2 regions of the Congregibacter litoralis KT71 genome follow, and region 1 is predicted to be linked to the other one. Evidence: predicted binding sites of a transcription regulator. Region 1 holds the regulator's gene; the other holds the start of a gene.
The links. Region 1 encodes FliA, which starts transcription of late flagellar genes. Its sites were predicted from a motif close to TAAAGTTATNNNNNNNNCGGCCGATANCC; they were not measured.
Positions count from the first base shown of each region.

Region 2: the regulator FliA is predicted to act here: its motif matches at 3,126-3,154, upstream of KT71_RS08290 (DUF3336 domain-containing protein).

Region 1 is NZ_CM002299.1:1,100,393-1,106,842, reverse strand. It holds gene pomA (flagellar motor protein PomA) at 1-167, shown strand, start outside; gene KT71_RS05175 (flagellar motor protein MotB) at 197-1,096, shown strand; gene KT71_RS05170 (PilZ domain-containing protein) at 1,101-1,700, shown strand; gene KT71_RS20415 (hypothetical protein) at 1,697-1,882, opposite strand; gene KT71_RS05165 (flagellar motor protein MotB) at 1,875-2,693, opposite strand; gene KT71_RS05160 (flagellar motor protein) at 2,696-3,499, opposite strand; gene KT71_RS05155 (RNA polymerase sigma factor FliA) at 3,510-4,220, opposite strand; gene KT71_RS05150 (MinD/ParA family protein) at 4,228-5,055, opposite strand; gene flhF (flagellar biosynthesis GTPase FlhF) at 5,142-6,266, opposite strand; gene flhA (flagellar biosynthesis protein FlhA) at 6,284-6,450, opposite strand, start outside.
Region 2 is NZ_CM002299.1:1,797,008-1,803,457, forward strand. It holds gene KT71_RS08280 (efflux RND transporter permease subunit) at 1-1,969, opposite strand, end outside; gene KT71_RS08285 (efflux RND transporter periplasmic adaptor subunit) at 1,972-3,048, opposite strand; gene KT71_RS08290 (DUF3336 domain-containing protein) at 3,253-4,962, shown strand; gene KT71_RS08295 (phosphotransferase) at 5,058-6,080, opposite strand; gene KT71_RS08300 (class I adenylate-forming enzyme family protein) at 6,286-6,450, shown strand, end outside.

The DNA of each region.
Region 1 (6,450 bases):
TGCCCATTGCAGACAAGCTGACTCTGCGAAAAGCCGACGAGCTCCGGGTTCGCTCCATGTGCATTGACGGCGTCCTTGCCATTCAGGAAGGGCAGAATCCGCGGATCATTGAATCCATGTTGAAAGCCTATCTCGAACCCGATAAACGCGGCGGCGATGATGGCTAGGCTCCTGCAAACAACTGATAGAGAAGACCATGTCTGACGACGACGGCCCCGCAGGATCGCCCGCATGGATGGCCACCTTTGCCGACCTTATGTCCCTGCTCATGTGTTTCTTCGTGCTGCTTCTATCCTTTGCCGAGATGGATGTGCAAAAGTTCAAGCAGATCGCAGGCTCCATGAAAGTGGCCTTCGGCGTGCAGAACGAATTCGAACTTGAAGATATCCCCAAGGGAACGAGCGTCGTCGCCACAGAATTCAGCCCCGGCGAAACCAGTGACACTATCGTGGATACCATTCAGCAAGTCACGGACCAGACCACGGACCCATCCCTTCGCGTTGGCGAGGGTGAGCTGGAAGACAGCGAAGCCGAGGAACTACTCCAGCAGAAGATCACCGCCCTCCTTGCCGAGACCGAGGCCGACGCAGACAAGCTCAAGGACATGCTGGAAGACGAGGTTCAGACCGGCAAGGTGGATGTCGAATCCGATGGCCGCACCATTACCGTCCGGATCCGGGAGCAAGGCTCCTTTCCCTCAGGGTCCGCAACGCTCAATACGGATTTTGTCCCCGTGATGGCGCGTATTCGCGAGGCCCTCACGGAAATACCGGGCACCATATCCATCGAGGGACACACGGACAGCACGCCACTGCGCGGCGGGCGTTATGAGTCCAACTGGGGGCTTTCTTCCAGCCGGGCGCTGTCCGTAACCCATGAACTCCTTCGCGAGGGCTTGCTCAAGGATGATCGCATGATGGTTGTGGGCTTTGCCGACACCCGCCCTTTTACCTTTAACGACACGGTGGAGGGACGCGCCTCCAATCGCCGCGTGGAAATCGTTATTCGCCAGGGTATCGAAGACGCCGAAGAATCCGAACTCAAAAGTATTCGCGATATCAATCCAGACGCCCTGGACATTCTGGGAATCGAATAAGCCTATGAGCGAACCACAAGCCAAGATCATGGAACGACGAAAGTACTACCGCATCAACGATGTGGTGCTGCTGCGCTATGAGGTCATGCCGGAACCTCCCGAAGGGCAGCAGCCCAGCGAAGACACGGGGGGCCTTGAGATTAGCACCGGCTCTCTTTTGGCCGAGCTGGACCGCGAGCTGAATAAAAGCGTGAATGCCGTCTGGCGTGAGAGCCCCATGGTCGCCCAGGCCCTCGGCCTGCTTAACCGCAAAATCTCGGTCATTGCGGCCCAGGCGCTGGACTATGAGGAAGAGGGCGTCCACTCCTACGACAGCAGCATGGTGAATCTCAGCGGCTGCGGCATCGCCTTTGAGGGACGCCAGTCCCTGGAGCCGGGCACGCGCCTTCAACTGAGCATTATTCTGAAGCCTTCCCAGGTAACGCTTTCCATTGCGGGAACCGTGGTCAGCTCCGAGGAGCGCCTTGACTCCGCTGCCCTGCCCTTCTGGATCCGCGTCGATTTTGATGACGATCTTCAGGCTCAGGAGCAGCTGATCCAGCACGTGGTGCAAAAACAGGGAGCCTTACTCTCGGACAGCCCCGGCCAGGAAAGCGGCGACTAACAGCGCTCGTCCAGGAAGCGTCCTTTCCGCCCCCGGGGCTCCCTGGGAGTCTCCTGACCCGCATTTTCAGACTCACGCTGTCGGCGCCTGCGGGTTGTCCGTTCACCGCTGCGGCGAAGCCTGCGCAGGGGCGGAGTGCCCGCCACGCCATTGACAGGACCCGGACCCGAGGAATCAACCATCGCCCACCACCTGGCTCAGGAGCGCACTTCGGACAAGAATCACCACGCGCCGATTTTCTGCGCGGCTCTCCTCCGTGAGGTTATCGGTGATGGGCCGATTGGGCCCGAAACCCACGGCGCTCAAGCGTGAGGGGTCTATGCCCTCATCTTCGAACACCCGGGCAACAGCGGCGGCCCGCGCCGTAGACAACTCCCAGTTCGAGGGAAACTGCCCGTTGCGAATAGGCTGGTTGTCCGTGTGTCCCTGCACCACAACTTCGTTGGGCAGGCCACCCAGGGTCTCCGCCAGGCGCTGGAGCATGGGGATAGAGCTGGCGAGCAAAGATCGGGACCCCGAGGGAAAAAGCATCCGCGCCGGTATCTTTATCTCCAGCCATTTATCGTTACCCGTTATCGCCAGCCTGTCTGGCGCAACTAAATCCCCCACGGCACTTTGCAGTGCGGTCTCCACGCCGGCAATCTCTTCCTCCGCCTGAATATCACCCAGGGCGGCATTGGGATTGGTCGAAGCGCTATTTGCAGCGGCCTGAAGAGGCACCCTCACCGCATCCCGCTCGGCATCCAGCTGGGGAAGTCCGATACGCGAGGACTGGGTACCGTCCCCATCGGGCCGGCTCGGGTCGTAGGACACGCCCGGGAGGCCAAAGGCCCGCACGATGGAATCGGAAAGCACCCGGAAGTTACCCACGTTGACCGCCGAGGTGGAATACATCACCACAAAAAATGCAAAGAGCAGCGTTATGAAGTCCGCATAGGACACCAGCCACCGCTCGTGGTTGTCGACACTCTCGGGAGGCTTGCGTCGCGCCATGACTAGTCGAGGTAGCCTTCGAGCTTGTTCTGAATAGTCTGGGGGTTATCGCCATCGGCAATCATCGCTATCCCATCGACCACCATCTCGTGGTACTGCATCTGATCGCCGGATACCGCCCTTAACTTGTTGGCAATGGGCAGGTACAGCAGGTTTGCGAAGCCCACGCCATAAATCGTTGCCACAAAGGCGACGGCAATACCTGCGCCCAGTTGCGTCGGGTCTGAGAGATTGTTCATGACATCGATGAGACCCAGCACCGCGCCGATAATACCGATGGTCGGCGAATAGCCTCCCATGGCTTCATAGACCTTGGCGGCCCGGGCGTCTTTTGCCAGGGCGTTGTCGATCTCTACGTCCATTACCGTGCGGATTGCCTCGGGCTCCAGTCCGTCCACCAAAAGCTGCAGGCCCTTCTGGGTGAGGTTGTCCGGCTCCTTGCCCACCCGTTCCTCCAGGGCGAGCAAACCGTCACGACGGGCGATACGGCTCCACTCGATGGTTTTCCCTAGCACCGCTTCACGATCAAAGGCCGGGGGGAGGAGGACCCATCGCAAACGGCCCAGGGCCCCACGGAAATCTCTCAGAGGCGTCTGAATCAAGACCGCACCAAAGGTGCCACCGATAACAATGACGAAGGCGGTGAGTTGCAGGAGGGCAGAAATATGCCCGCCCTCGAGCCAGTTCCCCCCGAGGATCGCGCCCACGGCAAGCGTGACCCCGAGCAGCGTCAGAAAATCAAAGCTGACGCCCGTGGATCCGCCTTTCTTTTTGGCCTTTGCCGACTTTGCCGGTTTTTTTGCCACGTCCGGCCCCCTAGGCGCGCCAGTGTGCGAGGGTAACGCGCAGACGCGCCAGCGCCTGCCCGTGCAATTGGGATACCCGCGATTCCGACACGCCCAGTACTGCTCCTATTTCCTTCAAATTGAGATCCTCGGCGTAGTACAACGACATCATCAGTCGCTCTTTCTCCGGAAGCTGGGCTACGGACTCCGCCAGAGCCTCACGAAAACCCTCCTCCCCTACTTCGTCAAAGGGATTCACGGTATTCAATACCGCATTCTCGGCCTCCGCGCTATCCTCAATATGGGTCATTCGAGCGCAGGCGAGCTGTCCCGAAAGCTGCTGGTACTCCGCCAGGGGCATATCAAGTTCAGCGGCGATATCCGCATCCTGCGCGGGATGTCCAAGACGCGCGTCGGCGCGTTCAATAGCGACTGACACCTGCCTCAACTGGGTCTGCACCGAGCGGGGCAACCAGTCATGGGCGCGAATCTCATCGAGCATCGCGCCTTTGATACGGATACCGGCGTAGGTCGCGAAGCTGGCGCCCTGCGAGGCATCGTAACTTTCCCGTGCACGGAGGAGACCAATGAGGCCCACCTGCATCAGGTCATCCACTTCGATTTCCGCAGGGAGTTTGGCCGCAAGGCGCAGACCGATCTTTTTTACCAGGGGGAGAAATTCGCGCACCAGCGCATCGGCGCTGGACGCCACAGGCTCTGCATAGGCCGACACCCGGCTCATAAATGCCTCAGACGCTACCGCTGCGATATTCGATGAGACGCTCAACAAAGAAACCCAGACCGCCTTCGGCCTGGGAGCGCGGCAGTGCCATCACTCGATCGCTGATCGCGCGCAGGGCCTTCGCGGAATCGCTGCGAGGATACTCCGTGACCACCGGTTTCTGGGCGCGCACCGCGCGACGGAGATACTCATCCCGGGGAATCGCGCCCAGGTAACCGAGGTGCACATCGAGAAACCGATCCGTCACCTTGCACAGCTTTTCAAAAAGCTGACGACCCTGAAGATCGTTATCCACCATGTTGGCAAGCACTTGAAAACGCTTGAGGTTGCAGTGCTGGTTCAGCACCTTGACCAGCGCATAACCGTCCGTGAGCGACGTTGGCTCGTCACATATCACCACAATCAGTTCCTGACAGGCGGCAGTGAAGGTCAACACCGTTTTGTCGATGCCCGCCCCGGTGTCCACAATCAGCGTATCCACGGGCACCGCCAGCTCACTGAACGCCCGGACAAGACCTGCCTGCTCCGTGGGCGACAATGCCGCCATACGGGCAACACCGGAAGACGCCGGTATCACCCGAATGCCGGCGGGACCCGGTATGAGGATCTCTTCGAGGCTGCGCTCCCCGGAAATCACGTGCTGGATATCGTATTGGGGCTTGAGACCGAGAGCGATGTCGACATTGGCCAGACCAAGATCTGCATCAAAGAGCAACACATCCTGGCCGCTCTCAGCCAGGCTCACTGCCAGGTTGACGGCTACGTTGGTTTTGCCAACGCCGCCCTTACCGCTGGTAACCGCTATGACATTGACCGGGGCTGCGCTGACCGTCACTGTGTTTTTATCCCCACCATTGTCTGATCACCGCTGCTCTTTACGCCATCTTGTGGAAGGGCAAGCTTCCCGAAAATGGCGCGTCCTTAAACCGCCGCCCGCAATGATTGCCCGGCCGTTGGGCTGTTTCCCAACTCCGTCAGCTGCACCGCGCGGCGCACCAGATCCATACCATCGGTCCGACGGAGATCTTCTGGTATCCGTTGCCCGTCACTGTATCCCAATACGGGCAGCTGCGAGCTGATCAAAACGTCTAACACGCCGCCCAGACTCTGAGCTTCATCGACTTTGGAAATGATAGCACCGCTGAGGGTGTGGGGCGCAAAGTTCGCAGCCAGCGCCCGACACTGAGATGGCTGCGCCGAGGCCGCGAGAACCATGAGATGCCGCACGGGCTTGCGGAGTTCGCGAATAAGCGCATATTGCCCCTGAAGCCTCGCGTCATGCTGGCTCATGCCTGCCGTATCGATGTAAATCCGTCGGCCCTGCATTTTGCGCAGGGCGAGGGAGAGCGTATGGCGGTCGCTGGCGGAAAATAGCGGTATCCCCAGAGCATCTGCAAAGCTCGCCAACTGCTCCTGGGCACCTATGCGGTAATTGTCCAGGGTAATCAAACCAACCATCTCCGGACCCAGACGCTGAATATCCCGCCCTGCGAGCCGCGCCACGGTGCTGGTTTTACCCACGCCGGTGCCACCGTAAACGGCGGTGATGTTGCCGGGCAACTGCTCCAGGTCTGAGGCCTGTAAGCGCTCCGCGAGGGCGGCCAGCACCTGCCGCCATCCGGCCTCCACGCGCTTCCCACTGGCGTGGTGATCAAGAAGCGCCCCCGCGAGTTTTCGCGACAGGCCCATGCGCAGCAGACGCTGGCGGAGCACCGATTGAGGCGCGCGGGTGTTAGCCGCTTCCTGCCAGCTGCGTGTCCCCAACTCCTTGTCGAGGATGCCGCGCAGACGCTGAAGCTCTCGCTCCAGGGCTTTGAGCTGAATTTCGTTGGTTGGTGTTGAGACGGCCTCGCGCTCCCTGGCGGGGCGCTTAGAAGCCCGGGGAGTCGCCCCGTTTACCGCCTGCTCCACATCCACGGCAGCAGTAATTTCGATCAGCCCGGCGACGCGGCGATTCGCGAGAATCAGGGCATCGGCACCCAGCTCTGCGCGAACCTGCGCCATGGCGCTACGGCTATCTTTTGCAGTGTACTTTTCAATTCTCATTGTCTCTCACCTCTATCTCAGGCCGCTGCGGTTGCAGCCCCCGCGACATTGTCCGCGCCCCTGTTGGCATCACCCCCGGGGTTACTGCCCACCGTCGCTACGACACGTATCGATTTACTCGGCGGTATCTCCTCGTAGGCCAAGATGTAAAAGTTACTCATCCGCCCCTTGAGAAGCCGGGACA
Region 2 (6,450 bases), 700 kb from region 1:
CGACGACAAAACTGAGGGGCAGCCCCGAATCGGACCCGGGAAGCGCCGGATTGCCAAAGCTGAACATCTCCATACCCGACACGCCCCCGAGCTTGGCCTGGAGCTCCCGCTGCACCTCCTGTTGGCTGCGCTCTCTTTTGCGCCAGGGCGTCATGTTCAGGCCCCCGAAGTTACTGTCAGGCTGCGCCACCTGCCAGGAGGATTGAATCTCGGGAATGTCTTTCCAGATATCCACCACCTGATCAAGGAAGACACTGACGTAATCGAGGTTCGCATAACTCGGCGCCGATCCCACGACGTAGAGAGAGCCCGTGTCCTCCTCCGGTGCAAGTTCCCGCTGGCTGATAAGAAAGAGTGTCGGCAGACTCAGAATAATACCGGCGGCAAACATCATGACCGCACCGCGGTTCGCCAGACAGTGCTCCAGGAGCCCTTGATAGCCGCGGTTCATGCGATGGAAGAAGCCGTCGAGGGCGTCGGCAAAACGCCCCTGGTCTCCCTGTGCCTTTAAAAACCGAGAGGCCATCATGGGGCTGAGGGTTAGTGCCACAACGCCCGACACCAGCACCGCGCCGGCCAGGGTCAGGGCGAATTCACTGAACAGCGCGCCCGTGAGACCGCCAATGAATGCGATGGGCGCATAGACCGCCGCGAGAGTGACGGTCATGGCGATAACCGGCAGGGCCACTTCTCTGGCGCCGTCGATAGCGGCCTGTATGGGCGTCGCACCCTCCTCGATATGCCGATGCACGTTCTCCACCACCACGATGGCATCATCAACGACCAGACCAATAGCAATCACCATGGCGAGGAGCGTGAGGAGATTCAGCGAAAAACCCATGCTCAGCATAAGGAACACGACGCCCACGAGAGACAGGGGTATTGCGACGAGGGGAATAAGTACCACGCGGATAGACCCCAAAAACAGGAAGATCACCAGGATCACGATCACCCCCGCTTCGAGGAGCGTGTTGATCACTTCCTGCAGGGCATCATCAATGGCCACGGAGCTGTCCCAGTCCATGATGACTTCGAGATCCGCCGGCAGATTGGCTTCGATCGCCGGGAGAATTTCGTGCACCGCCGCGGAGACCGACAGGGGGTTGGCGTCGGGAGCCGTGGTGATGGACATGAATACCGTGTCGCGACCGCTGGTGGACTGCCTTGACTGATTGTTTTCTGCTGCAAGCTCCACTTCTGCAACATCGCCCAGGCGGACCTGGCGGTCCCGGTCCTGGCGAACCACCAGGCTCTGAAACTCTTTGGCGGTGCGCATGCCTGTGACGGCGTCTACGGTAACCCGCACCCATTCACCCTCGGTAGCACCTGCGGTGCTGATGACGTTATCCCGGCGAATCGCCGCGTTGATATCATTGGCCGTGACATTGAGGGCGGCCATGCGCACGGGGTCCAGCCAGATGCGCATGGCCAGATAGCGACCAAAAATGCCGGCCTTGCCCACACCCTCAATCGTGGCGAGCTCGGGTTGCACGCTGCGCAGGAGATAGTCCGTCACCTGAAAGGGTGTCATCTGATCGCTGACAAAGGCCAGGTACATCATCGCGTCGCCACTGCCCGCCGTGGAGATCACCGGGTCAAGGATATCGTCGGGCAATTCATCCCGCGCCTCGTTAACCTTGGCGATCACTTCCGTCAAAACATCAGAGGTGTTTTCGCCCAGACGAACATGAACCTGAATCGCAGATACGCCGGGGTTGCTGGAGGAACTGATGTACTCCACGCCCCGCGCGCCTGCGATGTTCACCTGGAGCGGTGTCGTGACAAACCCCTGAATCGTGCGGGAGTTAGCGCCGGGATACACGGTGGTGACGGAGATAACGCTGCGTTCCAGTTCCGGGAACTCTCTCAGTGTGATCTTCCCCAGGGATGCCAGACCAGCGATGAGAATCAGCGCGCTGAGCACTACGGCCAGCACCGGACGACGAATAAACAGATCGGTAAAACGCATGCTCAGATACCTGCATCGGGGTCAATTTGCACCCGGGCGTTGCGATAAAGCTTGTTCTGTCCGGCGATGACGATACGCTCGCCATCCTCGATACCGCTGACGATGGCCACCTCGCCATTGTTGGCGGGCAGGATGTCTACCACGCGGGGACTTACGAACAATCCATCGTCATCCTCTTCGATAACGTACACGAGGTTACCCTGGAGGGAATAACTCACGGCGGTCTCTGCCACGAATACCCGCCGGCTTTCGCGATCGAGATCGATGATCAGGCTGGCAAACATGCCGGGGAGCAAGCCGTCACCCTCATCCACGCTGGCGCGTACCTGAAGATTTCGCGTGCTTTCATCGATCTGGGAGTCCACGGCCTGGAGAGTTGCGGAAAAACGACGATCGGGAAAGGCCGCGGTACGCAGCACGATTTTCAGGCCCGGTTGCATGAGAGGGGCGTAGCGATCGGGAACGGAGAAATCTACCTCCAGGCGTGAGACGTCCTGGAGCGTGACCAGGGGCGTACCGGCTTCCACGTAGTCCCCCAGACGCACCTGAAAAATACCCAGGCGACCGGCGAAGGGCGCGCTGATGCGCTTGTTTTGAAGCACGGCGTCAACCTCGGCGAGTTCGCCCCGGGCGGACTGGAGGTCCGACCGGGACTGGTCCAACTGGCTCTGGGGAATGGAGTTTTCCTTAATCAGCCGGGCATCCCGTTCATACAATTGCTCGGCCAGGCGCAAGCGGGCTTCGAGGCGCGTGCGGGTGGCAACTTCGAAGGCCTCGTCAATGTTGATAAGAGGGTCTCCGGCTTCGACACTATCGCCGGAGGAGGCGTGCACTGCCGTGATATCGCCGCTGGTTTCGGCGGTGAGAAGGATTCCCCGGGCGGCCCGGATGGTGCCCACGGCATCGATGGTTTCCCGCCAGGGCCGGGTTTGGGCCGTGCCTGCCGCGATAGTGGCGGGCGGTGCCGCAAAACTCCCTGAGGCCATAGCGGCAGAGCGCTGTTGGATGTAAAGGGCGGTACTGCCGAGAATCAGCACCAGGAGTGCGGCAGCGACGAGGTAAGCGCGCAAGGACAACATCCTTCTGTCGAGAATTGGAGGGCGGCCAAGGCCATCTAAGACCGTACAAATCTAGAAGAGTGTAGGGTCTGGCGTGGCAGAATGCATCTGAAAACGGCCGGCAGCCTCGGTAGATGCCCCGTAGTTTGTTACCTTTGGTAATGTTTTTGCGTGCCTGAGGTGCGGTATGCTAGGACCATGTCGGTTCGCGCTCTAGGAGTATGAATGTCGTCGCGGAAGCTGAAGAAAATTGAAAAAACCATGGATGCAGCCCTCACCTATGAGGACTGGGCCGAGGCAGCGCAGGAGCATGACGAGGTCAGCGGCGCCAAGCGCTGGCGACACGTTGATCAGAGCCGTCAGTATGACTATGCCCAGATCCGCTTGCGCCTGGATCGTCTCCGGAGTCTGCGGGTGCGTAACGATTATCAGGGACTTCTGTTTACCCTGAATGAAGGTATCCACGGCAACATGGGGGGCATGGGGCGCAGTTCCCTCTACCGCCGCGCAAAATTCGGCACCAAGCAGCTCATTGAGCAGTACATCGACGAGATTGATGATGCCCTGCGCTATCTCGCCGATCTCAATGTCAAAGAGATTGATATCCAGCAAAAAATGGATTTCTTCTACCGGGCAAATATCTGCTTCGGCCGGTCCGCCCTTATGCTCAGCGGTGGTGGTGTTTTAGGTTTCTACCACCTTGGCGTAGTGCGTACTCTCCTGGAGCAAAATCTCTTGCCGCGGGTGATTTCCGGCGCCAGCGCAGGTTCCCTCGTGGCCGGCGTGGTGGGAACCCACACGGACAAGGAACTCACGCGGTTCTACGATCCGGCCAATGTGCATTTTGAGGCGGAAAAAGAGGCCAGCGCTTTTTCTCGGATGTTTTTCGGGAAAAACCCTCAGATAGACGTGAGCGATCTGGAGCAGATCGTTGCGCGTCTGATCCCCGATCTGACCTTTCAGGAAGCCTACGAGAAAACCGGCCGGCAAATCAGTATCACCGTTGCGCCGGCGGAGCCCCACCAGCGCTCCCGGCTGTTGAATGCGATTACCTCGCCCAATGTCTTTGTGCGCTCCGCGGTGATGGCGTCCTGTGCGGTGCCCGGCGTCTTCCCGCCCGTGACGCTCATGGCGAGAAATGTTCACGGAGAGGCTCAGCCTTATCTGCCCACGCGACGCTGGGTGGACGGCAGTATCGCCGATGATCTGCCTGCCAAGCGTTTGTCGCGTCTTTACAGCACCAATCACTATATCGTCAGCATGGTGAACCCCATTGCCACACCGTTTCTCAATGGAGGCAAGGAGCGCAGTCAGTTGACTCGGGCTCTGGGATCCCTGGGTGTCGGTATGGGTCGGGAAATGCTGAACTTCTACCGCGGAGTGGCCCAGCGCCAGGGTGACAACTGGCCGCGCTTCAATCTGCTCCTCAATGGCGTTCATGCCCTCATGGATCAGGAGTACAGCGGCGATATCAATATCGTGCCGAGTTTCCGCTTTTTTAATCCCGGCAAGATCCTGGCTCATCTTTCCGAAAAAGAACTTATGGATCTGATGGAAGCCGGTGAGCGCTCCGCGTTTCCCGCGGTGGAATCCATCCGAACCTGTACCAAGATATCGCGGACCATGGAGGAGATTCTTCATCGCTTTGAATACGGAGATCTGCGTCCCCAGGGAGACCAGTACCAGCGACCGAGAGCATCGCGGCGACGTCCGGCGCCCACGCGCTCGGACCGCGAAGCCATGCGCGAGACCGGTTCTCAGCGGCTGGAGAAAGCCGCGGCCGCAGGGGTGCCGGCGCCGGCTCCAAAGACAAAGGTAGCGCGAAAGAAAGCGGTTAAGCGTGTGGCCAAAAAGGCCCCAAAGAGTCAGGGTCGCTCATCCCGGTCATCGGGCGCTAAAGGCAAGGACAGCGAGGGGGTCAGCGACGCGGCCTGATCCTTTTTCACCGCACCCGCACCCGCACCCGCACCCGCACCCGCACCCGCACCCGCACACCGCGCCCCGGCGGTAATCGGGGCAGGGGCGGTGGATCAGACGTCGATGTAGCGAACCCCCATTTCCGCCAGAGGCTCCACCAGCGCGCCCTTGGCATCGGCCTCGGCGCTGGACGCGGTGCCGATGAGCGAGCGTTTTTTCACGCCCTGGAGAATCGCTGCCAGGCGGAAAAAGCAGAACACCAGATAAAAATTCCAGTTGGCGATGTCCTTTCGTCCGGTGCGCTCACAGTAGCTTGCGATGTACTCCTCGTCCGAAGGAATGCCCAGGGCAGCACGATCGCAGCCCGTGAGGCCTCTCAATCCGTCTCCGGCGGGCATTTGCCAGGCCATGACCTGATAAGACAGGTCGGCGAGGGGATGCCCGAGAGTGGACAGTTCCCAGTCGAGAACGCCAATTACCCGGGGTTCCGTGGGGTGGAACATGAGGTTGTCGAGGCGATAGTCCCCGTGCACAAGGCTCACGAGACCGTCGTCCTGGGGCATGTTTTCCGGCAGCCAGGCAATGAGACGCTCCATGGCCGGGCTGTGTTCGGTTTCGGATGCGCGATACTGCTTGGTCCAGCGCCCCACCTGTCGCTCAAAGTAATTGCCGGGCCTGCCGAAGTCTTCGAGACCGACGCTCTTGGGGTCCACGCTGTGAAGGGCAGCAAGAACGCGATTCATATCCGCATAAATCGCTGCGCGCTCTTCTTTGGAGTCTACTTCCGGTAGCTCCGGGTCCCAGAACACCCGGCCCTCGAGGAATTCCATAATGTAGAACATGGAGCCGATAACGCTTTCGTCCTCGCAGAGGAGGTAGGTCCTGGCAACGGGAACATCCGTATTCTCCAGGGCGCTTAACACCCGATATTCGCGGTCTACGGCATGGGCAGAGGCCAGGAGCTCCCCCGGCGGTTTTCTTCGCAATACCCATTTTTGAGAGTCGTCGCTCAGAAGAAATGTGGGGTTGGACTGGCCGCCGGCGAACTTTTCCGCCCGTAGCTTGCCGGAGAACCCCGGGAGTTTGTCCTGGAGATAGTGCTGTAATGCTTCAAGGTCGAGAGTTTGCGTGCTCATAATCCGCTCTGGCTTCCTGCGAGCGAGCGAGTTTGCAGGAGCTTGCCGTTCCTTGCAATTCATCTTGCTGAGAGCAAGCCGCGGGACTCTCCCTGAGGCCTCGGAAAAGTTGTCTATGGGCGGCGGGGCGGCTATTCTCTCGGGCCGCGAGCGGACTCATCCCTGACTCCGCCACTGGTCTAATCACAATAAACAGGAAGGGCACATGTACGCAGAGCTGAAGAAAGCCTGGAACGAGTTCACATCCCCCGGGCAAATGTTTGAGGTTCAACGCACCAAGGTTCATGGTGTCGATATTCTGGCTTACGTTCATGCGCCGAACTCCCTGCGTGATCTGTGGCTGGCCTCCGCGGGGCACGGCGACAATGAT